DNA from 3 places in the Cellulosimicrobium sp. EB106-03-01-XG111 genome. Region 2 is predicted to be linked to each of the others. Evidence: riboswitches for the same ligand, from Rfam matches in the RefSeq annotation. Region 2 holds a riboswitch; each other region holds the start of a gene.

Region 1 (9,385 bases), on a different contig from region 2:
GGGCGGCCAGCCCGTCGACGTGGCCGAGGCGATCGCGTTCCTCGCGTCGCCCGCGGCCGGGGGCGTCAACGGCCAGGTGCTGCGCGTGTGCGGGCAGAACGTGGTGGGCCGGTGACGGCGCCTGCGGGCGCCCCGGCGCGCGTCGAGACGCTGCCCGCCGTCCCGGGGCTGGGCGGCCTGTACGTGCGCGGGCTCGCGGCGTCGGGCCGGATCGCGGCGGCGCACCGGCTCCCCGTCCGGGGCGGCCCGACGGAGCTCACCCTCCCGGACGTCATGTACCGGGTCGCGGCCGTCCCGACGGGCGACGACGCGGCGCCGGGCCACGTGGGCAGCGCCGCGCACCTCGCGCGGTACGCGCGGCTCGTGGGCGAGGCGCCGTCGGACGTGCTGCCCGCCGGGTACCTGCACGTGCTGGGGTTCCCGCTCGCGACGGCCGTCATGGTGCGGGCGGACTTCCCGCTCCCGCTGCTCGGGATGGTGCACCTCGCGAACTCGGTGTCCGTGCTGCGTCCGGTGCGGCTCGGGGACGCGCTCGAGGTCCGCGCGCGGGCGCAGGACCTGCGCCCGCACCGCCGCGGTGTCCAGGTGGACCTCATCACGGAGGTCTCGGTGCTGCGCACGGACGACGAGCGCGCCGCGGGCAGCGGGCTGGCCGCGACGACGCTCGCCTACCGGGGCGTCTCGACGTACCTCGCGAAGGGCGCGTCCCTCCCGGGCGGCCCCGCCCCGGCCGACGCCGAGGGACCGGCCGCGTTCGTCCCGCCCCTGCCCACCGCGCGGTGGGCGCTCGGCGCGGGGACCGGCCGCGCGTACGCGGCCGTGTCCGGCGACCGCAACCCGATCCACACCTCGGCGCTGGGCGCCAAGGCGTTCGGGTTCCCGCGGGCCATCGCGCACGGCATGTACACCGCCGCGCGGGCGCTCGCCGAGGCAGGCCCCGGTCGCGGCGACGCCTACGACTGGACCGTCACGTTCGCCAAGCCGGTGCTGCTGCCCGGCACGGTCGACGTCGCGCTCCGCCCGGCGGGCGACGTGCCCGCCGAGGTGCGGGACGCCGTCGGGCAGGTCCCGGCGGCCGTGCCCGACGGCGCGGGCGACCCCGGCACGGGCGTCGCCTACCAGGCGTGGGACGGCAAGGGCCCCCTCCACCTCGCGGGCCGCGTCACCCCGCGCCCCTGACGGTCCCGCTGCCGAGCACGGGGTCGGTGTCGTCGTCGAGCGCCTGACGACACCGACCCCGTGCTCGACGCCGCGCAGGCTCGTGGTCGACGCGCCGGCCGGTCAGGACAGGCGGGCGAGCAGCCCGTCGCGGACGGTCGGCCACTCGTCGCGGAGGATGGAGAAGTAGGCGGTGTCCTGGCGGGAGCCGTCGGGCGCCACGCGATGGCTGCGCAGCACGCCCTCGGGGACCGCGCCCAGGCGCCGGATCGCCCCGAGGGACCGGCTGTTGCGGGCGTCGGCGCGGAGCGCGACGCGCGCGACCTCGAGGTCCTCGAACGCGTGCCGCAGCAGGAGGTACTTGCAGGCCGGGTTCGTCGTCCCGCCCCACCACCCGCGCGCGTAGAACGTGGACCCGAGCTCGACCCGACCCTGGGACGGCACCCACTCGTAGAGCGACGTCGAGCCGCGGACCGCGGCGTCGGCGGGCTCGCCGTCCGCACCGGGAGCACCGGGAACGCCCACGACCGCGAACGCGAGCCGGCCCGGCGCGGCGACCGCGTCGCGCACGTAGCCCTCCATCGCCTCCGTGCCGCGCGGCACCGCGCTGGACATGCCCGCCCAGATGCCGTCGTCGACGAGGGCGCCGAGCGCGGGCGCGTGGGTCGCGGCGAGCGGTTCGAGACGGACGCCGAAGCCTTCGAGGACGGTGTCGTGCTGCACCCGCACATCCCACCACACCGCCCGTGCCCCGACGGCGTGCGAGCCCGGCCGACCGTGGTTACGGTCGAGAGGTACCGACGAGAGGAGCACCCATGGGACTCGGAGACAAGGCCAAGCACGCCGCTGAAGAGGCGGGTGGCAAGCTCAAGGAAGGCGCGGGCAAGCTCACGGACAACGAGCGGCTCGAGGCCGAGGGCCAGGGCGACCAGGCCAAGGCCAACGTCAAGCAGGCGGGCGACGACGTCAAGGACGCGTTCGACCGCTGAGATGCTCCACCGTTCGACCGCGAGGGCTCCGCTACGGCGGGGCCCTCGTGGCGTCTCCGGGACCGTGCGCTCGCGGCGATCGGGGCGGAACGCTCAGGGCAGGACCGCCCGGGCGCGGTGGGTCAGGACGCGGCGAGCGGCCGGACGTCGGCCGGCGCCGCCGGCGCGAGCACCGGGACGACGCGCGGGGCGGTGATCCGCGCGAGGAGACCCACCTCGACCCCGGGCCACTCGGGCGCGAGGATCGAGAACAGCACGGAGTCGGCGCGCGTCCCGTCGGGCGCGGTGCGGTGGCCGCGCATGACGCCCTCCTCGTGGGCGCCGAGACGGCGCATGGCGCCGAGCGAGCGCTCGTTGCGCGTGTCGACGCGGAAGCCGACCCGGTGCACGTCCCACGTCTCGAACGCGTGGCGCAGCAGGAGCCACTTGGTCACGGGGTTGACGAGGCTCCCCCACGTGGACCGCGCGTAGAACGTGCGACCCACCTCGACGCGGCGGTCGACGAGCGACAGGTCGCGGAACGCCGTGCTGCCGAGCACGGCGCCGGGCACGCCGTCGGGGTCGACGGCGCGCACGACGAAGCCCGTGAGGTCCGGGGCCGCGCGCGTCGCGGCCACGAGATCGGCCATCCCCGCCACCCCGTAGGGCAGGGGGATGCTCATGCCTGACCACATCGCCTCGTCGACGAGGCCGGCCAGCGTCTCAGCGTGCTCCAGGGCCAGCGGTTCCAGGCGGAAACCGTGCCCCGAGAGGACGACGTCGTGCAGCACAGCGCATATCAGAGCACACGCGGAACACCGCGCCAAGAGGGTCCGGCGACGCGGTGGACAACGCTCGGCGACGGGCCGGTGAACGGGCTCCCCCGTCGGCCGCCGACGACGGTCAGACGGCCGGTCCGCAGCCCGCGGCGTCGGCGAGGAAGCCCGCCGCGGCGGTCGCGAAGAGACCCTCCAGCCCGGACCCCGCGGGGACCGGGCGGGGGTCGTCGACGACGGCCCAGCAGCCGTCGACGACCTCGTACCGGGTCGTCGGGCCCTGCTCGACGTACGCGCGCACGGCCTCGACGAGGCGCACGACGTCCGCGCCCGTCGTCCCGACGCCCACCGAGGCGCGGATCGCGCCCGCGTCGTAGCCGAGGCGCGCGAGCAGCGGGTGCGCGCAGAACCGGCCGTCGCGCACGCCGATGCCGTGCTCGGCCGAGAGGTAGGCGGCGACGAGGCCCGGGTCGTGGCCCTCGACGGCGAACGTCACGACGCCGACCGGGTCGACGGCGTCGTCCCAGACGCGCACGACCCGGACGCCGGGGACGGCCTCCAGGCCCGCGACGAGGGCCGCGCGCAGCGCCGCCTCGTGCGCGTGCAGGTCGGCCGGGTCGAGCGCGGCGAGCGCGTCGCACGCCGCCGCGAGCGCCGCGGCACCCACCACGTTCGGCGAGCCGGCCTCGTGGCGCGCGGGCGCCGTCTGCCACTGGGTCCCGGTCACCGCGACCTGGCGCACGGCGCCGCCGCCCGCGAGGTAGGGGGTGCCCGCGTCGAGCCAGTCACGACGCCCGACGAGCGCGCCCGCGCCGAACGGCGCGTAGGTCTTGTGCCCCGAGAACGCGACGTAGTCGGCGCCCGACGCGGCGAGCGAGAACCCGCGGTGCGGGACGAGCTGGGCGCCGTCGAGCACGACGCGCGCGCCAGCGTCGTGCGCGGCGCGGACGACCTCGGTGATCGGCAGGGACTCGCCCGTGACGTTGGACGCGCCGGTCACGGCGACGAGCGCGTACGGGAAGCGCGCGAGCTCGGTGCGCAGGCCCGAGAGCGTCTCCGCGACGGACGCGCCGCCCGCGAGGACCGTCGCGCCCCCGGCGCGCTGCCACGGCAGCAGGTTCGCGTGGTGCTCGACGTCGAGGACGAGCACGCGCGCGGGCGTGCCGTCCGCGTTCGCCGGGACGCAGCCCGCGAGCAGGTTGAGCGAGTCGGTGGTGTTGCGCGTGACGACCGTGACGTCGTCCTCGCGCGCGCCGACGAACGTGCCGATCGTGCGGCGCGACGCCTCGTAGAGCGCCGTGGAGACCTGCGACAGGTAGCCCGCGCCGCGGTGCACGCTCGCGTAGAGCGGCAGCACCTCGGTCACGCGGTCCGCGACCGAGCGCAGCGCCGGGGCCGACGCCGCGACGTCGAGGTTCGCGTACGGGACGCTGCGGCCGTCGACGAGCGGGACGAGCGTGTCCCCGCCGACGACGGGCAGGAGCGCGGGCGCGTCGGCGAGCGCCGCGAGGTCAGGGGCCGGGGCGTCGGTGGGACACGAGACGTCCGCGAGAGCAGTCATGGCACAGTCCTCCAGGGTCGTCCGGGGAGAACCTCCCCGCGCTTGCCGCCCGCCGGTCGGCGTGCGGCCTGGTCGTCACCCGGGGCACCCCGCCGCGAGAGGAGGGTTGCCGGCCAGCAAACCGGGGTTTCGCGCTGGCACTCATGACCTGCGTCCAGGATGTGCGCGGCGGCACTCCGTGTCAACCCGTGGTCAGGGCAGTCCGCATGGTGGACGCTCTCTCGCGACGTCGCGGCCCACGGTCACTGCACGCCGAGGGCCGCCGGACTCACGCGCTGTAAAATTTCGAGATTTTGGGAAGGCCATAATTTGAATTCTCGAGTACCTTGAGGGCTAGCAGGTTCTCCTCCTCCTGCTTTAGCCAATCCCTGACCACCGTGCGTGCCTCATTTGACGCGAGCGCGCAGAACGCGAGGATTCGCCGGCTTAGAGGTTGATGACAGTGGGGCATCGAAGCGCGGGCTGCACCGCGCAATTTGTCGGGGTCCCAGCAGGCTAAGCGGTGAGCGGCCATGGCGAGCAGTGGGGCCGATGTCGCCGGTTCGCTTACCAGCGACTCCACGAGTTCGATCATGTTCTTTCGCGGCCTAATGTTAGGCGAAATCATTCGCAGGTAGTGTGCTGTAGACCACTCGAAAGCAGCCCATTCGGACCTCGAATGTTCCACGAGCCAATCCTGCAAGCTCGCCTGAACAAAGTTCTCTCTGAATAGCGGACCAAGGATGTCCGCACCGTGCGGCATCTCGACGCATGCATCAAGCATATCAATCACACGGTAGCTGGAGCCATGCTTTAGCATGCGATTAGCCGCAAACTTGAGGCTCGTCCTTCCCGCGACGGCTGGCTCCTCAAATAGACGATCCACGAGTTCCTCGAGTGGCCCCTCATCCGCCTTCGAATCGAGCGCCTCATCGATTGCACTGTGTTCGATCTGCATCGCGCGCTCCCAAACCTCTGGACCTTCCAGGAGCCTTGTCTTTGCGCTGTTTGCATGGAGTCCCAACGACCGCGCCGTGGACTGCAATTCGAGTTGGGCCGACCGCATCGACGCTCCGTCATCCCCGAAAAGCCAAATGTCATCCATCCAGCGCGTCCAACTTGTTCGCGGGTTCGCCCCCTTCGTTCCGCGCACGACAAGTTCCATGATGCTTGAGGAGTGGCCCTCAAGCACATCGTCCAACGACGACACGTACATGTTGGCCAGAACAGCAGATGCGAAAGAACGTTGCGGTATGCCCGTTCGATGGGCATTCCTATCGAATCCCTCTAGCATACCGAGGAGTCGGCCAGTGGCCTTTCCCTTCTTGGCAATCTGCTCTATCCGCTCCTGGAGGAGTTGCACAGGGATGCTCGCGAAAAAAGAGACAATGTCGGAGACGAGGGCCACGTCGAACTGATATGCAGCAGACTCGAGGTGTGAACGATAAACATCCCACTGGAGCGAGTTTTTCGAGTAAACTCCCCGCTCTGGATCGGCTGGAGGAAGCCTCCATCCGTAGACGTTCCTGGGGAGAGCGCCGATCGCCTCAACGCTAATACGGTCCACAAGCGCCTGGTATGCGAGCCGGTCCAGGATGTCCAAGACCACCGCCGGCCTAACTCCCCAATTCTCCTTTGGCACGTCGATCAGTGTCAGCTTGCGCGAGCCAGAGCCATCGAGATAGGTGTGTAGTTCGCCTCGACCGACCTTCTGCAGAAACTCCAGCTCGGGCCAATTCCATGGGTCTCGGTACCAATCTTCTACGAACTCGACCCGAAGGTTCGATGCTGCGCGGTCGACGTCGAGAGCTCGTTCCCATTGCACGGCTGGCACCGGGCGAGACTCGCACCAGCGCTTCCAATGCGCAACCCTCTCGGATGCGTTTCACCCTCCGACTATTGCTGGTTCGAAGCATCCGGCACACCGTGGGTCCCACTCAGCGCTGAGACGGGCGTTCCGCGCGTCGGACGCGTGGCGTACGATCCGAGCCAACCATCCGGAGCGGCCGAGTGACGTGGCACGTCGACGCCGCAGCAACCCCCCGGACCGCCTCGGCGGCCGGGCGCAGGGTGCTACTGCCACGATCGATGGAGGAGGACTCTCATGAGCGACCAGTCCCAGCAGGCGTCGGCAGCGGGGTCGGCGCTGCCCGACGCACGACCCGCCGTCGGCTACGCCGGCGACCTCACCCCGCAGCAGGCGTGGGACCTGCTCGCGCACGACGAGCGCGCCGTGCTCGTGGACGTCCGCACCGAAGGCGAGTGGCGCACCATCGGCGTGCCCGACGCCACGGACCTCGGCCGCGACGTCGTGTTCGACGAGTGGGTCACCCCGGCGGGCCCCAACCCGCGGTTCCTGGACCAGCTCGTCGAGGCGGGCCTGACGCCCGGCGACGAGCGTCCCGTCGTGTTCCTGTGCCGCTCGGGCCAGCGGTCGATCGGCGCGGCGCGCGCGGCCACGGCCGCCGGGCTCGGGCCGTCGTACAACGTGCTCGAGGGCTTCGAGGGCGCCCAGGGGTTCTCGGGCCTGCGGGACGTCGAGGGCTGGAAGGTCCGCGGGCTGCCCACCACGACGTTCGACGAGGCCGCCCGGTGAGCGCGGCCGTGCCCGGGAGCGTGCCCGGCGGCTCCGGCCGCAAGCCCCTGCCCGCGAGCGCCCGCCCCGCGACGCTCGCCGTGCGCGGCGGTCACGCGCGCACCGAGTTCCAGGAGACGTCCGAGGCGCTGTTCCTCACCCAGGGCTACACCTACGACCGCGCGGCGGACGCCGAGGCCGCGTTCCAGGGAGAGCTCGACCGGTTCGTCTACTCGCGGTACGGCAACCCGACCGTGCACACGTTCGAGGAGCGCCTGCGCCTCCTGGAGGGCGCGGAGGCCTGCTACGCGACGGCGTCCGGCATGTCCGCCGTGTTCACGGCGCTCGCGGCGCTGGTGCGGTCCGGGTCGCGCATCGTCGCGGCGCGCGCGCTCTTCGGGTCGAGCCTCGTCATCTTCGACGAGATCTTCGCGAAGTGGGGCGTGCGGACGGACTACGTCGACGGCCACGTGCTGTCGCAGTGGGAGGAGGCGCTGTCCACCCCCGCGGACGTCGTGTTCTTCGAGACGCCGTCCAACCCCATGCAGGACATCGTCGACGCGCGGCGCGTGAGCGAGCTCGCGCACGCCGCGGGCGCGGTCGTCGTGCTCGACAACGTGTTCGCGACGCCGCTGCTCCAGAAGCCGCTCGAGCTCGGGGCCGACGTCGTCGTGTACTCGGCGACCAAGCACATCGACGGGCAGGGCCGCGTGCTCGGCGGCGCGATCCTCGGGACCGAGGAGTACGTCACCGGCCCGGTGCAGACGTTCATCCGCAACACCGGGCCGTCGCTCTCGGCGTTCAACGCGTGGGTGCTGCTCAAGGGCCTCGAGACGCTCCCCGTGCGCGTCGCCGCGCAGAACGCCGCCGCGGCGCAGGTCGCGGAGGCGCTCGAGCAGCTCCCCGGGATCGGCCGCGTGCGGTACCCGTTCCTCGCGTCGCACCCGCAGCGTGAGCTCGCGCGGTCGCAGCAGAGCGGCGGCGGGACGGTCGTGACGTTCGACCTCGCCGTGCCCGAGGGCACCGACCCCGAGACGGCGAAGAAGCGCGCGTTCACGTTCCTCGACGCGCTCCAGGTCGTCGACATCTCGAACAACCTCGGCGACGCGAAGTCCCTCGTCACGCACCCGGCCACGACGACCCACCGCAAGCTCGGCCCCGAGGGCCGCGCCGCCGTCGGGATCGCGGAGACGACCGTCCGCCTGTCGGTGGGCCTGGAGGACCCGCAAGACATCATCGAGGACGTCGCCCAGGCCCTGAACTCCTGACCCCCCGCCTCCCGCCGAACAGGTGGGCAGCGGGGGCCTGGTCGGCAGCGGGGCTTCCCGGAATCGGGTGGACCGAGCGTGCCGTGCCTTCGTAGCGTCGTCGGGTGCCCGACGCGATCTTCGACGACCCCCGGCTCGCCGCCCTCTACGACCCGCTCGACCCGGACCGGTCCGACCTCGACACCTACGTCGCGATCGTCGACGAGCTCGGCGCGCGCCGTGTGCTCGACGTCGGGTGCGGCACCGGGACGTTCGCGTGCCTGCTCGCGCAGCGCGGCGTCGAGGTGGTCGGCGTCGACCCGGCGGGTGCGTCGCTCGACGTCGCGCGCACGAAGCCGGGCGCCGAGCGCGTGCGCTGGCTGCACGGCGACGCGACGACGCTGCCCCCGATCGAGGTCGACCTCGCGACGATGACGGCGAACGTCGCGCAGGTGTTCCTCACCGACGACGCGTGGGCCGCGACGCTGCGGGGCGTCCACGACGCGCTCGTGCCCGGCGGGTGGCTGGTGCTCGAGACGCGCGTCCCCGCCCGCCGGGCCTGGGAGGGGTGGGTCCGCGAGGCGACGACCACGCGCGTGGACGTGCCCGACGTCGGCCCGGTCGAGTCCTGGACCGACCTCACCGACGTGTCGCTCCCCTTCGTGTCCTTCCACGACACGACCGTGCTGCCCGACGGCACCACGCTCCACTCCGACTCGACGCTGCGCTTCCGGGAGCGCGACGAGGTCGAGACGTCGCTCGTGGCGTGCGGGTTCGAGGTCGTGGACGTCCGGGACGCGCCCGACCGCCCGGGTCGCGAGTGGGTGTTCGTCGCACGGCGCGGCTGAGAGGAAGTCGACCAGTTCCCACGCGGGTGCCACGTGCTCGGCCGCAGGCGCCCGGAACCTGTGGACGGCGGTTCGACGGTGTGGGTCGCACCTCGTAGATTCCTCGTAGCGCATGGCGACCGGCCGGCGCGTGACCACGCCACCACACCGACAGGGGTCCTCTTGCTGCACGTGCACCGCTCCGAGCGTGCCGAGGCCCTCGTGGCGCCGCTCGCCGCCGTGCTCGCGGAGGTCCCGACGGACCCGTTCACGCCGGACGTGGTCGCGGTCCCG
Region 2 (9,385 bases):
GCGGGTTACCTGCTCGTCCTGCTGTTCGTCGCGGGCCCCCTGCGGCGCAGCGGCGCGTACACGATCCCCGACTTCGTGCACGCCCGGCTCGACTCCGTGGTCGCGCGCCGCGTGACGAGCGTGCTCGTGCTGGTCATCGGGTGGCTGTACGTGGTGCCGCAGCTCCACGGGGCGGCGCTCGTCATCACGAGCGTGGCCCCGGTGCCGCCGTGGGTCGGCTCGGTGGGGATCGCGGTCGTGGTGAGCGCCGTCGTCGCCGCGGGCGGGATGCGCTCCATCACGTTCGTCCAGGCGTTCCAGTTCTGGGTCAAGCTCACCGCCCTCGCGGTGCCGCTCGTCGTCGTGCTCATGGCGCTCGGGGGGGCGTTCGAGCCCGGCGGCGCCGTCGTCACGTTCGACCCCGCCGCCGTGTTCCCCCACGAGGCCGGGCCGGGCGGCCTCGACGCCTACGCGACCGTCTCGCTCCTGCTCGCCCTGCTGCTCGGCACGACCGGCCTGCCGCACGTCCTCGTGCGCTTCTACACCTCGCCCGACGGCGGCTCGGCCCGCCGCACGACCGTCGTCGTGCTCGTCATGATCAGCGTGTTCTACATGGTGTCGAGCACGCTCGGGCTCGTGGCGCGGGTCGTCGCGCCCGACCTCGCGGCGCCCGGCGTCGCGGACACCGTCGTCCTCACGCTGCCGACCCGCCTCGTGCCCGGGCTCGGCGGCGAGCTGCTCGCCGCGCTCGTCGTCGCCGGGGCGTTCGCCGCGTTCCTCGGGACGTCGTCCGGGCTCGTGGTAGCGCTGGCGGGCGTCGTGAGCCAGGACCTGTTCGGCGGCACCGTGCGGTCCTTCCGGTGGTCGGCGGTCGCGTGCACGCTCATCCCGCTCGCGTTCGCGCTCGTCACCATCCCGCAGGGCCTCGTGACGAGCGTCGGGACGGTGTTCGTCTTCGCCGCGTCCGCCTTGTCCCCCGTCATCCTGCTCGGCGTCTGGTGGCGCGGCCTCACCGCGCGCGGCGCGGTGGCGGGCATGGTCGTGGGGGCCGTCCTGTGCGCGACGGCGCTGCTCGCGTCGTCCGCGCTCGTCGCCACGGGGTACGGGAGACCGTCCGGCGACACGGCCGACGGCGTCCCCGGCGTCGTGCGCGCCCTGCTCGCCCAGCCCGCCGCCTGGACCATCCCGCTCGCGACGGCGACCGTCGTCGTCGTGTCGCTCCTCGACCGGCGCGGCCCGCCGCTGCGCACCGACCGGTTCCTCCGGCGTCTGCATGTGCCCGAGCGCCGGCGGGCTTGAGACCCGGAAGGCCGACGACGACCCGTCGCCACGCTCGGCGTCTGGGACATCGCTCGAGCACCTGAGATCTGTAGCGGAGGAAACCTGAAATTCGTCGCGTAGAGAGACTGCGATCTGTAGCGCGGGACGTCGGTACGCCTCCGACTGATCCCTCCGCATCTCACCTGGCGGGCGCTCTCGACCGCATGTCGGATGGGTCGTAGGATCGTGGCAACCATCCAGAGCGGTCGAGAGTCCTGGCTCGACGACACCGCAGCAACCCGCCGACGGAAGCCTCCCGAGGACAAAGGTGCTAACGCCAGGGTCGATGGAGTGACGCATGACCTCAGAGGCACCCTTCGCGCACCGTCCGGGCCGTCCGCGGCCGACGGTGTCGTTCGAGCTCATGCCCCCGCGCCGACCGGACGCGGCCCCGAAGTTCTGGGAGACGGCACGCCGTCTCGTCGCGACGCACCCCGACTTCGTGTCCGTGACGTACGGCGCGGCGGGCACCGACCGCGCGACCGCGCGCCAGGTCGTGGGACGGCTGCTCCAGGGCACGCCCGTGCTGCCGATCGCGCACCTCACGTGCGTCGGGGCGTCGCGCGAGGACGTGGAGTCGGTCATCACCGACTTCCTCGACGAGGGCGTGCGGAGCTTCCTCGCGCTGCGAGGCGACCCGCCGCGTGACCAGCCGGACTGGCAGCCCGCGCCCGACGGCGTCCGGTCGTCGACCGAGCTCGTCGCCCTGCTGCGCGAGGTCGAGGCGTCGCGCTGCGCGTCCGACCCGGCCGTCGCGCTGCGCGGCGCGGCCCGGCCGCTGACGATCGCCGTCGCGACGTTCTGCGACGGCAACCCCGCCGCCGGCACGAGCCGCACCCAGGAGGTGCGCCGCCTGTGGCAGAAGCAGCAGGCCGGCGCGAGCTTCGCGATCACGCAGCTCTTCTACGACGCGTCGTCGTACACCGACTTCGTCGCCGAGGCCCGTGCGGCCGGCGTGACGATCCCCATCCTCGCCGGGCTGCTGCCCACGACGGAGCCCGCGCGGCTCCGTCGCGTCGAGGAGCTCACGGGCGTGCGCGCGCCCCAGCACCTGCTGGACGCGCTCGACGCCCTGCCCGACCCGGAGGCGCAGCACGCCTACGGGATCGCGTACTCGGTCGACCTCGCGCAGCGCGTCCTCGACGCGGGCACGCCCGGTCTGCACGTGTACACGTTCAACAAGCACCGCGCCGCTCTTGACCTGCTCGAGGGTGTCCACCTCGGCGGCGGGTCGGGCGGGACCGGGGGCGGCGCCAGCGCCGCCGCCGCCCCGCTCGTCCCGGACCTGGCCAGCGGGCCGTGGGTCACCGGCACCTCCCTGCCCACGACGAGCGCCGCCACGCACGGCGCGCCCGTCTGACCGGTCCTCCGGACCAGCAAGAGGTTTCGATCATGGCCACTTCCGTACCCTCCCCTACCCAGAACCCGGTCGGATTCCCCGCCGGGACCGTGCTCGGCTACCCGCGCATCGGGCGCCGCCGCGAGCTCAAGAAGGCCGTCGAGGCGTTCTGGGCCGGCAAGACGTCGGCCGAGGAGCTCGAGGCCACGGCCCGCGAGCTGCGCCTCGCGACCGTGCGCCGCCTCGTCGAGCTCGGCCTCGGCACCGACGACGCGTCCGTCCCCGGCTCGTTCTCCTTCTACGACCAGGTGCTCGACGTCGCCGCCGCCCTCGGGGCGGTCCCGTCGCGGTTCGCGTCGCTGACCGACGACGCCGGCCGCCTCGACCTCGCGGGCTACTTCACCGTGGCGCGCGGCCAGGGGGACGACGCCCCGCTCGAGATGACCAAGTGGTTCGACACGAACTACCACTACCTCGTGCCCGAGATCGGCCCGGACACCCCGATCCGGTTCGTCGACGACCGCGTCGTGCGCGAGTTCGTCGAGGCGAAGGAGGCCGGTGTGGTGACGCGGCCCGTCGTCGTCGGGCCGGTGACGTTCCTCGCGCTGTCCAAGGCCGCGGACGACGCGCCCGCCGGGTTCGCGCCGCTCGACCGCCTCGACGACGTCGTCGCCGCCTACGCCGACCTGCTGCGCGCGCTCGCCGCCGCGGGTGCGCCGTGGGTCCAGCTCGACGAGCCGATCCTCGTCACCGACTCCGTCGACGTCCCGTTCGCCGAGCTCGCCGCCGCCGTGGGGTCCGCGTACCGCACGCTCGCGACGGAGCTCTCCGTCGATGCCGTGGACGCCGCGCAGGCGCGTCCCGCGATCCTCGTCGCCGCGCCGTTCGGCGGCCTCCAGGCCGCTGCCGAGCGCGACGGCGGGGAGGCCCGCGACGGTCTCGCGCTGCTCGCCGGCACGGACGTGGACGCGATCGCGATCGACCTCGTCAAGGGCGCGGTCCCGGCGGCGGCCGACGGCGGGGTCCCCGGCCTCGCGGGCAAGACGCTCGTCGCGGGCGTGATCGACGGGCACAACGTGTGGCGCGCCGACCTCGCGGCGAAGCTCGACGTCGTCGACACCGTCCAGGCCCTGGGCGCGGGCGCGGTCGCCGTCGGCACGTCGACGTCGCTGCTGCACGTGCCGCACGACGTCGAGGACGAGACGTTCGCCGAGCCCGGCACGGTGTCGGGCACGACGCTCGACCCGCGCCTGCGCGACTGGCTCGCGTTCGCGGACCAGAAGGTCGGCGAGGTCGCGACGCTCGCCGGCGCGCTCACGGAGGGTCACGACGCCGTCGCGGCCCAGATCGAGGCGTCCCGCGCGGCGGTGGCGTCGCGCGCGGAGGCGAGCGGCGTCGTCGTGCCCGCCGTGCGCGAGCGCGCGGCCGCGCTGAGCGACGCCGACTTCGCGCGCGGCGCGTACGCCGAGCGCGCGGCGGCGCAGCAGGCGCGCCTGAACCTGCCGCTGCTGCCCACGACGACGATCGGCTCGTTCCCGCAGACGCCCGAGATCCGCCGCGCCCGCGCGCTGTGGACGAAGGGCGAGCTGTCGGACGCGGACTACACGACCGCGATGCGTGAGGAGATCGCGCGCGTCGTCGCGATCCAGGAAGAGCTGGGCCTCGACGTCCTCGTGCACGGCGAGCCCGAGCGCAACGACATGGTGCAGTACTTCGCGGAGCACCTCGACGGGTTCGCCGTCACGGCGAACGGCTGGGTCCAGTCGTACGGGTCGCGCTGCGTCCGCCCGCCGATCCTGTGGGGCGATGTCACGCGGCCCGCGCCGATCACGGTCGAGTGGTCCGCGTACACGGCGTCGCTCACCGAGAAGCCCGTCAAGGGCATGCTCACCGGTCCCGTGACGATCCTCGCGTGGTCGTTCGTGCGCGACGACCAGCCGCTCGGCGACACGGCGAACCAGGTGGGCCTCGCGCTGCGCGACGAGATCGCGGACCTCGAGGCCGCCGGCATCGGGATCGTCCAGGTCGACGAGCCCGCGCTGCGCGAGCTCCTGCCGCTGCGCCGCGCGGACCAGCCGGCGTACCTCGACTGGTCCGTCGGGTCGTTCCGGCTCGCGACGTCGGGCGTGGAGGCGGCGACGCAGATCCACACGCACCTGTGCTACTCGGAGTTCGGCGAGGTCATCGGCGCGATCGACGGCCTCGACGCCGACGTGACGTCGGTCGAGGCGGCGCGCTCGCGCATGGAGATCGTGCCGGAGCTGCGCGACGCCGGGTACTCGCGCGGCATCGGGCCGGGCGTCTACGACATCCACAGCCCGCGCGTGCCCTCGACGGAGGAGGTCACCGAGCTGCTGGAGCTCGCGGTGAAGTCGATCGACCCGCGCGTCGTCTGGGTCAACCCCGACTGCGGCCTGAAGACCCGCCGCTACGAGGAGACCGTGCCGTCGCTCGAGCACCTCGTCACCGCGGCGAAGGCCGTCCGGGCCACGCTCGGCTGAACCCCGGAGACGCCGGAGGCCGGGTCCCGTCGGGACCCGGCCTCCGTGTCGAGGTGTCAGCGCTCGGTCGTGCCCGTGCCCGCCATCGGGAGGGCGAACGCGAGCGTCGCCGCAGCGAGGCCGCCCACGAAGAGCCACACGCCGCCGTCGACGCCGGACATGCCGGACCCCATGAGCACGAGCCCGCCGACGAACAGCGCGAACGCCACGACGAACCGTGCGACCGCGCCCGCGTGACCGGGGATGTCGCGCCCTTCGGTCCCGGTGGGGAGGGGGCTGTGCGCCGCCTGCTCGCTGGACGTGGTCATGGGGTTCTCCTTCTGAGGTAGGAACGGGAGCCGGACGTCGCCGTCGGCGATCAGTCCAGGTAGTTCTCCACCGTACCGGGGTCTCGCACCGTCGCCGCATCCGGGTCGCCGCCGAACTCGCGCGCGGCGCCGCGCTGGCGCAGCAGGTCCCAGCACTGGTCGAGCTCGACCTCGATCGCGCGGAGCCGCTCCTGCTCCTGCGGGCCCGAGATCTCGCCCCGGGCGAGCTGCTCCCGGAGCCGGTGCTCCTGCGCCACGAGCTCGCTGATCGTGCTGCGGATGCCGCCGTCGGTCGTCATGCCGTCCACGGTATGCCCGACGGCGCGGGCGCGCCCCGGGAGACCGGGCCCCACGCGGGCGCGGCGGCGGCGGTGCGCCCTAGGCTCGTCGCATGACGACGACGATCGGGCGCACGGTCCTGCTCTGCCGCGACCTCGACGCGAGCGCCGCGTTCTGGGCCGACGGGTTCGGCTTCCGCACGTTGTTCCAGGGGGAGACGGAGGGGTTCCCGCTGCTCCACGTCGGCCCCGGACGCGTCGACGAGCCCGGCCTGTGGCTCGTGCCGCTCCCCGAGGGCGGCGCCCCGCTCGTGCGGCACGGCCTGCCCAACCTCGTGCTCTACGTCGACGACCTCGACGCGACCCTCGCACGCCTCGCCGCGGCCGGGGTCGAGCCGTTCGTCGGGCCCGACGCCGACGCCGACACCGGTGACCGGTTCGCGCACGTCCACGACCCCGACGGGCACCGGGTCGTCGTCGTGCAGCTCGGGACGACGACCGACCCCGCGTAGCGGGCTAGCGAGCCCGCACCCACGTCGCGTCGTCGGCGAGGATCGTCACCTCGTCCTGGTCGACGACGACGAACCCGCCCCCGATCCGCAGCTCGGCCGTCGGGAGGTCCGGGGTGCGCAGCCGCACCCGGCCCGCCGTGAGCGACGCCGCGACCGGCTGGTGCCGCGGCAGGATGCCCAGCGTGCCCGACGCCGCCGGGACCGTCACGCTCCGCGCCTCCCCCGCCCAGAACACCCCGGACGGCACCACCACCTCCACGGACACCAGCCGCTCCCCGGCGGGTGCGGCGGTCTCGGACGGGGACGGCAGGGCGACGGGCACGGAGTTCCTCCCGGACGGTGGACGGCGGAACCTCCGAGTCTGGCCGGGCGACCTGCTCGCCGGGCCCGGCACTTCGTCACCCGGTCGGGGTCGAAGGTCACCGGGAACCACCCGCCGAGGTGGTGCCTGCGATCGGCTCGCGCGTCGACCGTGGGTGGCCCGCGCCACGATGGGTGCATGAGCACCCACGCGCACGGCATCCACCACTCCATCGACTACGTCGAGCTCCCCGTGACCGACCTCGCTGCCGCGCAGGCGTTCTACGGCGCGGCCTTCGGCTGGGAGTTCGTCTCCTACGGCCCCGGGTACGCCGGGATCCGCACGGCGGCGGAGTCCGGCGCGGACGAGGCCGGCGGTCTGCGCCTGGTCGAAGCCGGCGACGTGACGCGCGGCGGTCCGTTCGTCCTGCTGTTCTCCACGGACCTCGACGCGACGCTCGCCGCTGTCCGGAGCGCGGGCGGCGAGGTGGTCGAGGGCCCGTACGAGTTCCCCGGCGGCCGTCGGTTCCACTTCCTCGACCCGAGCGGCAACGAGCTGGGCGTCTGGGCGACGTCCTGAGGGACGGCGTCGGCCGTCTATTCGGGGGTGCGCGGCGACCCGGGCGGCAATCACGTTGACGACGGCGGGTGCCGAGGCGCACCATCGAGGGTGACGGTTGCCGTGGGCAGCCGTCCGTCGTGCCGGACGGGCACGACCACGGTTCAGGATCGCGCCGACGGCGCGCCGCACGGGACGAGGAGACGCGGATGCACGGCACCGCAGGCTGCGAGGTGGCCATGGCGGCCTGCTCGGGCGCCCTCTCCCCCCGCACCGTCACCCGCTGAGACCACCGGGCCGCGGGCCGTCGTCCCCGACGCCCGCCTCCCTCCGGGGCGCACCGCCGTCCGACGACCCCGTCGTCGCCCGGCTGCGCCGGTCACGACGCGACGGCTGCGGGCATGCCGTCCTCCCGCCCCCGGCGGCGCCGTCGTGCGCCCGGGCGAGCACGCGTCGTCGTGCACGCCCGCCGGGCTGCGGACCGTCCTGACACGGAAGCAGCGAACCCATGAACCCCCTGACCGAGAAGCAGATCCGCGCGTCGTTCGTCAACGCGTCCAAGCGCGAGGCCGCGCAGGCGACCCTCCCCGACCTCGACACGCTCGACTGGGACCGCCTCGACTACCTCGGGTGGCGCGACCGCAAGTCCCCGCTCCTCGCCTACGCCGTCGTGGAGGTCGACGACGAGCCGCGCGGCGTCCTGCTGCGCTCGACCGACGCCAAGACGGGCGGACGCCGCAAGCGCGCGGTGTGCGCGTGGTGCGAGGACGTCGTCGTGACGGACGACGTCAGCCTCTACGTGGCGCGCCGCGCCGGGGCCGCCGGGCGCCGCGGCAACACCGTCGGCACCCTCATCTGCACGCAGTTCCTCTGCTCGCAGAACGTCCGCCGGGCCCCCACCCGCACCGAGATGGGCGACGACGAGTCGATGCGCGAGCTGTTCGTCGAGCTCCGCGTCGACGGCCTCCGCGAGCGCTCCGCGCGCTTCGTCACCGAGGTCATGCGCGACGTGTGACCGACCGCGGCTCCACGTCGGCGGACCCGGGCTCTCCCTCGGTGGACCCGGGCTCTCCCTCGGCGGACCTGGGCTCGCCCCCGCGCCAGGAGGGCCACCAGTTCCACCGGCCCAGGAGCGTCATCGTCGCGGGCAGCAGCAGCCCGCGCACGACGGTGACGTCGAGGAGCACGGCGACGGCCATGCCGACGCCGACCTCCTTCATCGCGACGAGCTCGCCCGCCGCGAAGCCGAGGAACACGATGCCGATGGCGACGGCCGCCGTCGTGACGACCGGGCCGGACGCGGTGATGCCGCGGAGCACGGCCCGGTCGTTCGCGACGCGCGGGTCCTCGCCGGGCGTGCGGGCGCGCCACTCCTCCGCGGTGCGGGACAGCAGGAAGACCTCGTAGTCGGTCGAGAGGCCGAACACGAGCATGCCGACAAGCAGGGGCGTGGTGACGTCGAGCGCGCCCCACGGCTCGAACCCGAGGAGCGAGGCACCCACGCCGTGCTGGAACACGGAGACGAGGACGCCGAGCGTCGCGGCGAGCGTGAGGAGGTTGAGCACGAGGGCCTTGAGCGGCACGACGAGCGAGCCGGTGAGCAGGAAGAGCAGCACGAAGGTCGCGAGCACCACGACCCCGGCGGCGAGCGGGAGCCGCTGCGCGAGGTGCTCCTGGGTGTCGACGACCTCGGCGGCCGGTCCGGCGACCCGCACCTCCAGGTCGGTGTCGAGGGCGCGCACGGCGTGCACGAGGTCCTGCGCCGCCTGGGCCGTCGCGTCGCCGTCCGGGCCGACGTCGGGCGTGAGGTCGACGACGGTGACCTCGGGCGGGTAGCCGGTGTCCTGCATGGCGTCCTCGACGCCGGGCAGGGCGGCGGCACGGTCGAGGAGGTCGGTCACCGCCGGGTCGTCGACCGGGCCCTCGACGAGGACGGTGACGGGCGCGACGCCGAAGTCGGCGAAGCGGGAGGTGGTGGCGTCGGCGGCGAGGCGCGCCTCGGCGTCGGCGGGCAGCGAGCGGACCTCCGAGCTGCCGAGCGTGAGCGAGCCGAGCGGTGCGGCGAGCGCGAGCAGGAGCGCCGTCGCGCCGAGCGTGACGAGCACGGCGTGGCGCTGCGCGGTGCGCGCGAGCCGGCCGAGCGTGCCGGCGCCGCCACGGCCGCTCCACGGGTGGGACCAGGTGCGGGCGCCCGGCGCGGGGATCGCGCGGTGCCACGTCGCGACGAGCGCGGGGACGAGCGTGAGCCCGGCGGCGGTCGCGACGAGCACGACGATCGCGCCGCCCACC
Region 3 (9,385 bases), on a different contig from region 2:
GTGGCTCGACCCCGCGGCCGCGGCCGAGCGCTGGCCGGGGCTGCGGTTCGAGGGCCGGGTGCTGCACGAGGTCGCGACGGCCGGCCGGCTCCACGCCGACCGCGCCGTCGCGGCCCTCCAGGGGGCCGCGGCCGCGCGGGGCGCCGACGTGCGGCACGAGGTGGCCGTCCGGCACGTCGAGCGCGTGCCCGAGGGCGTGCGCGTCGTCACCGACGGCGCCGACGTCGTCGCGCGGGTCGTCGTCGTGACCGTCGGGGCGTGGAGCGCGGGTCTGCTCGGCTCCCCGGCGGGCGGCTTGCTGGGGCAGGAGCTCCCGCTCGTCGTCACGCAGGAGCAGCCCGCCCACTTCGCGCTCGCCCCCGGGACGTCACCCGCGGGGTGGCCCGCGTTCACGCACGACGTCGGTCCCGGCACCACGTGGCCGAGCGGCGTCTACGGGCTCGCGACCCCGGGCGAGGGCGTCAAGGTCGGCTTCCACGGCGTCGGCCCCGTCGTCGACCCCGACCGGCGCTCCTACCGGCCGGAGCCGGGCCAGCTCGCCGCGCTGCGCGACTACGTGCGCACGTGGCTGCCCGGCCTCGACCCCGACGCCTACGTCCCCGTGAGCTGCACCTACACCACGACGCCCGACCAGGACTTCGTGCTCGACCGCCGCGGCCCGGTCGTCGTCGGCGCCGGGTTCTCCGGCCACGGCTTCAAGTTCGCCCCGGCCGTCGGGCGCGTGCTCGCCGACCTCGCGACCGCCCCCGGCTCGCTGCCCGACGGCGGCACCGCCGCCGAGCGGTTCGCGCTCGCCCGCCTCGCCGCACTCCCCGAGAGGACCGCCTCATGACGATCGCTCCCGCACCCGCCGCCGCGGACGCTCCGGCTCCGTCCGCGGGCCCCGAGACGCACGCCACGCACGACACCGGCGGGGCCCGTGCCGCGCTCGCGGCGCGGTACGGCGTCGACCCCGCCGCGGTCGAGGACGTCGCGCCCGGCGCGACCGCGGCCCTGGCACCCGCCGTGGACCGTCCCGGCACCGTCCTCGCGACGCAGCTCCGGCACCGGACGGTGCGCCGCTACCTCACCGACCCGCTGGCCCACCACGTCGTGCCGACGCTCGTCGCCGCCGCGCAGTCGGCCCCGACGTCGTCGAACCTCCAGCTCTGGAGCGTCGTCGCCGTCACCGACCGCGTGCGCAAGGCGCGGCTCGCGGCGCTCGCGGGCGACCAGGAGCACGTGCGCACCGCGCCGCTGCTGCTCGTCTGGCTCGCCGACGTCGCGCGGGCCCGCGCCCTCGGCGAGCGCGAGGGCGTCCGGCTCGAGGCGACCGACTACCTCGAGACGACGGTCGTCGCGTTCCTCGACGCCGCCCTCGCCGCGCAGAACGCCGTCGTGGCGGCGGAGTCGCTCGGTCTGGGCACCGTGTACATCGGCGCGCTGCGCAACCACCCCGCCCAGGTCGCGGCCGAGCTCGGCCTGCCCGAGGGCGTGGTCGCGGTCGTGGGGCTCGTCGTCGGGCACCCCGACCCCGCGGGCGGGGAACGCGTCAAGCCGCGGCTGCCGCAGGCGGCCGTCCTGCACGCCGAGCGCTACCGCGCTGCCGGCCAGGAGCAGCACGTCGCGGCGTACGAGGAGCGCATCGCGCCCTTCTACCGCGAGGAGGGGCTCGACGGCGGCTGGCGCGACCGCGTCGTCGACCGCCTGCGCGTCCCCGGCGCCCTGCGCGGGCGCGCCCACCTGCGCACCACGCTCGCCGCGCTCGGGTTCCCGTCCAAGTAGCCCGGCGACCCCGCGCGAGACCGCGTCGCCCCGAGCCACCGCACCCACCAGAGGAAGCCATGTCCCACCAGCACCCGCACCCGACCGCCGCCCCCGGCGGGACGCGACCGGCGTCCGGCCGCGTCCCGCTGTCCGTGCTCGACCTCGCGATCGTCCCCGAGGGGGCGACGGGCCAGGACGCGGTGCGCCGCGCCGTCGGGCTCGCACGCGACCTCGACCGGCTCGGCTACCACCGCGTCTGGTACGCCGAGCACCACCTGTCGCCCGGCGTCGGCTCGGCGTCGCCCGCCGTGCTCGCCGCCGCCGTCGCGGCCCGGACCGAGCGCATCCGCGTCGGCAGCGGTGCCGTGCTGCTCAGCACGACGAGCCCGCTCGTCGCCGCCGAGCAGTTCGGGACGATCGCCGCGCTCCACCCGGGCCGCGTCGACCTCGGGCTCGGCCGGGCGTTCACGCCGCCGACGGGGGAGAAGGGGGCCGGGGCGCCGCCGCGGCGGGCCCGGCCCGCCGCCGGGCCCCGCGTCGTCGACGGGCTGTACGTGCCCGGTGCGCCGCCCGCCGACGTGAACGACTCCGTGCTGCGCGAGCGGATCCTCGCGCAGAAGCGGATCGTCGGGGCGTCGCGCACCCCGGCGAGCTTCCGCGACGAGCTCGAGCTCGTGCTCGGGCTGCGCGCCGGGACCTACCGCGACGAGCGCGGGACGCCGTACGTGAGCCCGCCCGTCGAGGGCGCCGACTGGGACCTGTGGGTCCTCGCGTCGAGCGCCGGCGAGAGCGCGCGCGTCGCGGGCGAGCTCGGGCTGCCGCTGGCCGCGAACTACCACGTGGCGCCGTCGGCGACGCTCGACACCGTCGCCGCGTACCGCGAGGCGTTCCGGCCGGGCGTGCTCGCCGAGCCCTACGTGGTCGTGTCCGCCGACGTGCTCGTCGCCGACACGATCGAACGGGCCCGCGAGCTCGCGACACCGTTCGCGGACTGGGTGCTCTCGATCCGCAGCGGCGCGGACGGCGCGATCGCCTACCCCGAGCCGGGCACGTCGCCCGCGTGGGAGGACCGCCCCGAGTCCGAGCGCGCGCTCGTCGCGGACCGGGTCGACACGCGCATCGTCGGTGACCCCGAGACCGTCGTGCGGCGGCTCGAGACCCTGCGCCGCGCGACCGGCGCCGACGAGCTGCTCGTCACCACCGCGACCCACGACGCCGACGACGCGCGCCGCTCGTTCGCGCTGCTCGCCGAGCAGTGGTTCGCGGGCGCCTCCGGCAGCGGCGACACCACGGCCACGATCGCCACCCCCGACGTCGCACCCGCCCTCGCCACCACCCGCTGACGCGGGATCGACCGCGCGTCTCCCGAGCGACCCGCGGAGGGTCGGCCTCGGACGTGCGGGTCGATCTCGCGACCTCACCCGAAGGAGACACCCATGACCACGACCCCGCCCCTCCGGACCGCGGCCGACGCCGCCGCACAGGTCGCCGACGGCGCGCTGCTGATCGACGTGCGCTCGGCCGGAGGTCGCGCCGCGCACGGCGAGATCCCCGGCGCCACGCTCGCGGACCGCCACGATCTCGACGCGCTGTTCGGCCCCGCCGACGCCCCGGTGGTCTCGCTCGACACGCCGGTCGTCGTCGTGTGCGGGTCGCCGGACGGCTCCGGGCCCGTCGCCGAGGCCCTCGCCCGGCGCGGGTACACGAACGTCTCGCACGTCGACGGCGGGTTCCCGGCGTGGAAGGACGCCGGGCTCCCGGCGTCCGACCCGGTCGACGGGCCCGCTCCGTCCTCCGGGCCGACGTCGTCCGCGGAGCCGACGGTGCCCTCGAGGTCGACGGCGCCCGCCGCCCCCTGAGCGGCACCCGTGCGCCGCCGCGCACGTCCGGTCCGCGAACCCGCACCACCCCACCCCGAACCACCCGCACCGACACCACGGAGACCCTCATGCCCGTCGAGTTCCTCGGCATCGCCACGACCAACGACGCGTCGGAGACCACCGACCGCACGACCGCTGCGTTCGACCCCGCCTACCTCGAGCGCCTCGTGCGCGCGCACGAGGACAACGGCTGGACGCGCGTCCTCTTCGCGTACGGATCCTCCGGCCCCGAGCCCGCCGCCCTCGCCGCCTACACCGCCGCGCGCCTGCAGTCGATCGAGCTCCTGCTCGCGCACCGGCCCAACGTGTCCTACCCGACGTACGCGGCCAAGACGTTCGCGACGCTCGACCAGCTCTCCGGCGGGCGGCTCTCCGTCCACTTCATCACCGGCGGCAACGACCACGAGCAGGGCCGCGAGGGCGACACGCTGACCAAGGACGAGCGGTACGCGCGCACCCAGGAGTACATCCAGATCGTCAAGCAGGCCTGGTCGAGCGCCGAGCCGTTCGACCACCACGGCCCGTTCTACGACTTCGACGACTTCGTGCTCGACGCCAAGCCGTTCGAGGGCCGCACCCCGACCATCTCGTTCGGCGGGTCGTCCGACGCCGCGTTCCGCGTCGGTGCGGCCGAGGCCGACATCTACGCCGTCTGGGGCGAGCCCCTCGACCGCACCGCCGAGCAGATCGCGCGCGTGCACGCCGAGGCCGCCGCCGCGGGCCGGACGACGCCGCCGCGCATCCACGCCGCGTTCCGGCCGATCGTCGCGCCGACCGAGGAGCTCGCCTGGGAGAAGGCACACCGCATCCTCGACCGGATCGAGGCACGCAAGGCCGCCGCCGGGGGTCGGCTCAGCCGTCGGCACCCGATCGACAAGCCCGAGAACGCGGGTTCCCAGCGCCTGCTCGAGATCGCCGCCCAGGGCGAGCGCTTCGACACCGCGCTGTGGACCGCGACCGCGAAGGCCACCGGCGGCGCCGGCAACTCCAACGCGCTCGTCGGCACGCCCGAGCAGGTCGCCGAGGCGCTCCTCGCGTACTACGACCTCGGCGTCCGCGTGATCTCGGCCCGCGGCTACGACCTGCTCGACGACGCGGTCGACTTCGGCCGCTACGTCATCCCGATCGTCCGCGAGGAGGTCGCGAAGCGCGACGCCGCCGCCGCCGAGGCTGCCGCGGCCTGACAGGTCGGCAACCCCGCCCCGGGTCGGCAGCTCCGGTACCGGGCCCCCCGAACGACGACACCGACAGCAAGGAGCAGGACCGTGCGGTTCCAGGTACTCGACATCGTGTTCAACCCGCCCCACCCCGTGACCGGGGAGGCGGTCGCGCCGTCCGACCGGTTGAACCGGGTCGTGGAGACGGCGGTGCTCGCGGAGGAGCTCGGGTTCGACTCGTTCGCGGTGGGGGAGCGGCACGCGGGCGAGGTGCTGTCGTCGGCACCCACGGTGATCCTCGGCGCGGTCGCGGCGCGGACGTCGCGCATCCTGCTGAGCACGGGTGTCACCGTGCTGTCGCTGCTCGACCCGATCCGCGTCGCCGAGGACCTCGCGACGGTCGACCAGCTGAGCCGCGGGCGCTTGGAGATCGTCATCGGCAAGGGCAACGAGGTGCTGCAGTACCCGCTGCTGGGGCTGGACATCGACAAGCAGTACGAGTACCTCCAGGAGAACTACGAGCTGCTGCGCCTGCTGCTGTCGGAGGAGGACGTCAGCTGGAGCGGGCGGCACCGCCACGCGCTGGAGCACGCGACGACGCTGCCGCGGCCGTTCGCCGGGCCGTTCCGGATCTGGCACGGGTCGGCGACGTCGCGCTTCGCGGTGGACCTCGCGGCCCGGTACGGGGACCCGATCGTCAGCGCCAACGCGTTGCAGCCGCGCGAGAACTACCAGGTCCTCATCGACCGCTACCGCGAGCGGTACGCGGCGCACGGGCACGACCCGGCGTACGGGTTCGTCGGGTCGGGCTCGGGCGGGCTGTTCCTCGCCGACACGACGGAGGAGGCGATCGAGCAGTACCGCCCGATCTACGAGGGCCAGGTCGCGGCGGCGGCACGTCGCGGCTACGGGGCGGACGCCGTCGGGAAGGCACCGAGCTTCCGGACGGTCGAGGACGCCGTCGAGCGCGGGCCCGCGCTCGTGGGGTCGCCGGAGCGCGTGGCGGAGAAGATCCTCGACTACCACGCCTCGTACGGGCACGATCTGCAGTCCGTCTCGGTGAACCACCTGATCCCCGCGACGCAGCAGGAGGACGTGCTGCGTCGGTTCGCGGAGGAGGTCGTCCCCGTCGTGCGGGCCGAGGTGAAGACGGACCTCTGGAGCGTGGCCGACGCCCGTCGCGCGGCGGGCTTCACCGCGGCCTGAGCGAGCACGCCGGACCGGAGGGGCCCGTCTCGCCCGGCGAAGCGGGCCCTCGCCGTGCTCGTGACGGCCCCGCCGACAGGTCGCGACGTCGCGGAGCAGGAAACAACCGTCCGCCTGGCGGGACGCGCGTCTCGATACTTGACTCAACCAGTCGGGATTGTCTTTCCTGCTCCCAGGTGACGAGCGTCAGCACGCAGGCCCGGCTCGCTGACCAGCAACCCTTCGACGTGACGGGGTGCTCCGGGAACGACCTGACCGCGCCGCTCCCGCGGCGCGGTAAGCACGGCACACCGGTGGGCACCCCCGCCGCGCCGGCCCTGGGCCCGGCGCGGTCGACCACCGGCGCCGGACGACCGCCGGTCCTCAGCCGGCACCGAGGAGAGCAGCACGACATGATCCCCACACCTCACCGACGCCGGTCCCTGACCGTCGTGGCGGCGGCCGCCGCCACGGGCCTCCTGCTCGCCGCGTGCGGCGGCGGGTCCGGCACGTCCGACGACGGCGGGTCGCCCAGCCCGTCCGGCGAGCCCGTCGCGGGCGGCGACCTGACCTTCGCGATCACGGTCGACTCGCACTGCCTCGACCCGCAGCAGGTCGGCAACAACGACGCCATCGCGGCGGCCCGCCAGACCGTCGCGTCGCTCACGGCGCAGGACCCGGAGACGGGCGAGATCCTGCCGTGGCTCGCGGAGAGCTGGGAGGTGAACGACGACGCGTCGAGCTACACGTTCCACCTGCGCGACGACGCGACGTACGCCGACGGCACGCCGATCGACGCCGAGTCGGTGAAGACGAACCTCGACGCGATCGTCGCGCTCGGTGCGACGGCGTCGCTCGGGTCGCAGTACCTCGTCGGCTACGAGGGCACGACCGTCATCGACCCGCAGACCCTCACGGTGGACTTCGCGGCGCCGAGCGCGCAGTTCCTCCAGGCGACGTCGACGTTCTCGCTCGGCCTCCTCGCCCCGTCCTCGGCCGACCTGAGCGTCGAGGACCGCTGCGCCGGCAAGTTCGTCGGCTCCGGGCCGTTCTCCGTGAAGTCCTACACGCAGGACCAGGAGATCGTGCTCGAGAAGGTCGCGGGCTACGCGTGGGGCTCGGAGGCCAACGACCACCAGGGCGAGGCCTACCTCGACACGGTGACGTTCAAGGTCATCCCCGAGGCGAGCGTGCGCAGCGGCAGCCTGCAGTCCGGGCAGATCGACGCGACGGCCGCGATCTCGACCGTCGACCTCCCGCAGTTCGACGGGAACGGGTTCTGGCTCGAGTACCGCGCGAACCCGGGCGTCGTGTTCAACCTCTTCCCCAACGAGTCGAGCCCGCTCGCGGGCGACGAGGCCGTGCGGACGGCGATCCTCCGGGGCATCGACCGCGAGCAGATCGCGGACACCGTGCTCAGCGAGCAGGACGAGCCGGCCACGAGCGTCCTGTCGCACTCGACGCCGCTCTACGAGAGCGTCGCGGACGAGCTCGCCTACGACCCCGAGGGCGCGAAGAAGATCCTCGACGACGCAGGCTGGGTCGAGGGCGCCGACGGCGTGCGCGAGAAGGACGGCCAGAAGCTCTCCACGACCGTGACGTTCTGGCAGGTGCCGGAGCCGCTCGAGCTCGTCCAGCAGCAGCTCGCGCAGATCGGCGTGGACCTCCAGCTCCAGCACGTGACCGTCGCGGAGTCGCAGGCGATCAAGGAGAGCGGCGACTTCGACTTCGACTACTACAACCTCACGCGCTCCGACCCGGACGTGCTGCGGACGATCTTCTCGGCGAACGCGCGCAACATCAACCAGCGCGACGCGGAGGAGGTCGACGGCCTGCTCGACGCGTCGGCCGCGGCGACCGACCCGGCCGAGCGGCAGGAGCTCGTCACGGAGGCGTCCCGCCTCCTGGTCCAGAAGGGGCACGCGATCCCGGTCTACGAGCTCTCGACGACCATTGCGGCCGCCGACACGGTCCACGGCCTGACGTTCGAGGCGTCGTCGCGGCTCGACTTCTACGACGCCTGGGTCACCCAGGGCTGACCCGCCGGGCCCGCCTGCCCGACGCCGCGGCGTCGGGCAGGCGGGCATCCCCCACGGAAGGAGGCCGACCATGGGCCGGTACGTCCTGCGTCGCGCCGGGCAGGGGCTGTTCGTGCTCTGGGCGGCGTTCACGATCTCGTTCTTCGTCCTCTACCTGCTGCCCAGCGACCCGGCCGCGCTCATGGCGAGCGGCGGCGGCGAGGCGGACCAGGTGGACCCCGCGCTGCTCGACGCGCTCCGCGCGCAGTACGGCCTCGACCGGCCCGTGCTGGTCCAGTACGCCGACGCGCTGTGGCACGCGCTGCGGCTCGACTTCGGGACGTCGTACGCGTCCGGGGCGCCCGCGACGCAGCTCGTGCTCCAGGCGCTCCCGGAGACGCTGCGGCTCACGGCCGCGGCGCTCGTCCTCGCCGTCGTGGCGGGCGCCGGCATCGCGATCGCGAGCACGTTCCCGCGCGCGGCCTGGCTGCGCCACACGCTCGCGTCGCTCCCGCCGCTCGGCGTCGCCCTGCCGCCGTTCTGGCTGGGCCTGCTGCTCCTGCAGTGGTTCTCCTTCCAGCTCCCGGTGTTCCCCGCGATCGGCAACGAGGGCGCGATCAGCCTCGTGCTGCCGGCGATCACGCTCGCCGTCCCGGCGAGCGCCGCGCTCGCCCAGGTGCTCGCGCGGAGCCTGCGCGGGACGCTCGGCGAGCCGTACGTCGAGACGGCGCGGGCCAAGGGCGCGAGCCGGGCGCGCGTGCACTTCGGCCACGCGCTGCGCAACGCCGCGATCCCCGCCCTGACCGTGCTGGGGGTCGTCGTGGGTGGGCTGCTCGGCGGCACGGTCGTCACGGAGACGGTGTTCTCGCGCGCCGGCCTGGGACGGCTCACGGTCACGTCGGTGGACGCGCAGGACATCCCTGTGGTGCAGGCGGTCGTCGTCCTCTCGGCGCTCGTGTTCGTGGTCGTCACGCTCGTGGTCGACCTGCTCTACCCCCTGCTCGACCCCCGGATCGACGCACGACAGAAGGCGGTGGCCGCATGAGCACCAGGCCGGGAGTGCGCATCGTGCTCCGGGACGAGGCCCGGGTCGCGGACCGTGCCGCGGCGGCGGACGCCCCGCCGTCGGGCGCGCTCGCCCCCGACGCCCCGCCCGCCGACGCGCCCGCGGGGCGCACGCCCGCGGAGATCGAGGTCGAGGACCGCGAGGACGCGCGCGCGATCCTCCGGCACGGCCGCGTGCGGACCCGGGGCACGGCGGGCCGGTGGCGACGCGGGGCGCGGTACGCCGTGCGGCGTCCCGGGCTGGTCGTCGCCGTGCTCGTCGTGCTGCTCGTCACGGCGTGGGCCGTCGTCCCGCAGCTCTTCACGGCGTACGACCCGCTGACGGGCGTGCCCG

The links. A riboswitch is a leader RNA that binds a small molecule or an ion and turns the genes downstream of it on or off. The one in region 2 is predicted to bind S-adenosylmethionine.
Region 1: linked by a shared signal. The riboswitch ahead of AC3WT4_RS07990 (aminotransferase class V-fold PLP-dependent enzyme) and the one ahead of AC3WT4_RS00230 (methylenetetrahydrofolate reductase) in region 2 are both predicted to bind S-adenosylmethionine.
Region 3: linked by a shared signal. The riboswitch ahead of AC3WT4_RS08160 (ABC transporter substrate-binding protein) and the one ahead of AC3WT4_RS00230 (methylenetetrahydrofolate reductase) in region 2 are both predicted to bind S-adenosylmethionine.

What each region holds. Positions count from the first base shown of each region.
Region 1 covers NZ_JBYTEQ010000006.1:196,561-205,945, reverse strand. Annotated here, with positions in the region: gene AC3WT4_RS08015 (3-oxoacyl-ACP reductase) at 1-115, shown strand, start outside; gene AC3WT4_RS08010 (MaoC/PaaZ C-terminal domain-containing protein) at 112-1,179, shown strand; gene AC3WT4_RS08005 (GNAT family N-acetyltransferase) at 1,282-1,881, opposite strand; gene AC3WT4_RS08000 (CsbD family protein) at 1,974-2,147, shown strand; gene AC3WT4_RS07995 (GNAT family N-acetyltransferase) at 2,270-2,917, opposite strand; gene AC3WT4_RS07990 (aminotransferase class V-fold PLP-dependent enzyme) at 3,030-4,463, opposite strand; SAM riboswitch class IV at 4,497-4,612, opposite strand; gene AC3WT4_RS07985 (RNA-directed DNA polymerase) at 4,732-6,276, opposite strand; gene AC3WT4_RS07980 (rhodanese-like domain-containing protein) at 6,547-7,038, shown strand; gene AC3WT4_RS07975 (O-succinylhomoserine sulfhydrylase) at 7,035-8,285, shown strand; gene AC3WT4_RS07970 (class I SAM-dependent methyltransferase) at 8,390-9,112, shown strand; gene recC (exodeoxyribonuclease V subunit gamma) at 9,284-9,385, shown strand, end outside.
Region 2 covers NZ_JBYTEQ010000001.1:45,163-54,547, reverse strand. Annotated here, with positions in the region: gene AC3WT4_RS00235 (sodium/solute symporter) at 1-1,278, shown strand, start outside; SAM riboswitch class I at 1,490-1,592, shown strand; gene AC3WT4_RS00230 (methylenetetrahydrofolate reductase) at 1,598-2,659, shown strand; gene metE (5-methyltetrahydropteroyltriglutamate--homocysteine S-methyltransferase) at 2,692-5,139, shown strand; gene AC3WT4_RS00220 (hypothetical protein) at 5,196-5,447, opposite strand; gene AC3WT4_RS00215 (DUF2630 family protein) at 5,498-5,746, opposite strand; gene AC3WT4_RS00210 (VOC family protein) at 5,839-6,237, shown strand; gene atpC (ATP synthase F1 subunit epsilon) at 6,242-6,559, opposite strand; gene AC3WT4_RS00200 (VOC family protein) at 6,737-7,117, shown strand; gene AC3WT4_RS00195 (FBP domain-containing protein) at 7,605-8,111, shown strand; gene AC3WT4_RS00190 (MMPL family transporter) at 8,095-9,385, opposite strand, start outside.
Region 3 covers NZ_JBYTEQ010000006.1:233,931-243,315, forward strand. Annotated here, with positions in the region: gene AC3WT4_RS08130 (FAD-dependent oxidoreductase) at 1-832, shown strand, start outside; gene AC3WT4_RS08135 (NADPH-dependent oxidoreductase) at 829-1,764, shown strand; gene AC3WT4_RS08140 (LLM class flavin-dependent oxidoreductase) at 1,824-3,089, shown strand; gene AC3WT4_RS08145 (rhodanese-like domain-containing protein) at 3,183-3,605, shown strand; gene AC3WT4_RS08150 (LLM class flavin-dependent oxidoreductase) at 3,695-4,810, shown strand; gene AC3WT4_RS08155 (LLM class flavin-dependent oxidoreductase) at 4,892-5,989, shown strand; SAM riboswitch class IV at 6,165-6,278, shown strand; gene AC3WT4_RS08160 (ABC transporter substrate-binding protein) at 6,382-8,007, shown strand; gene AC3WT4_RS08165 (ABC transporter permease) at 8,078-9,031, shown strand; gene AC3WT4_RS08170 (ABC transporter permease) at 9,028-9,385, shown strand, end outside.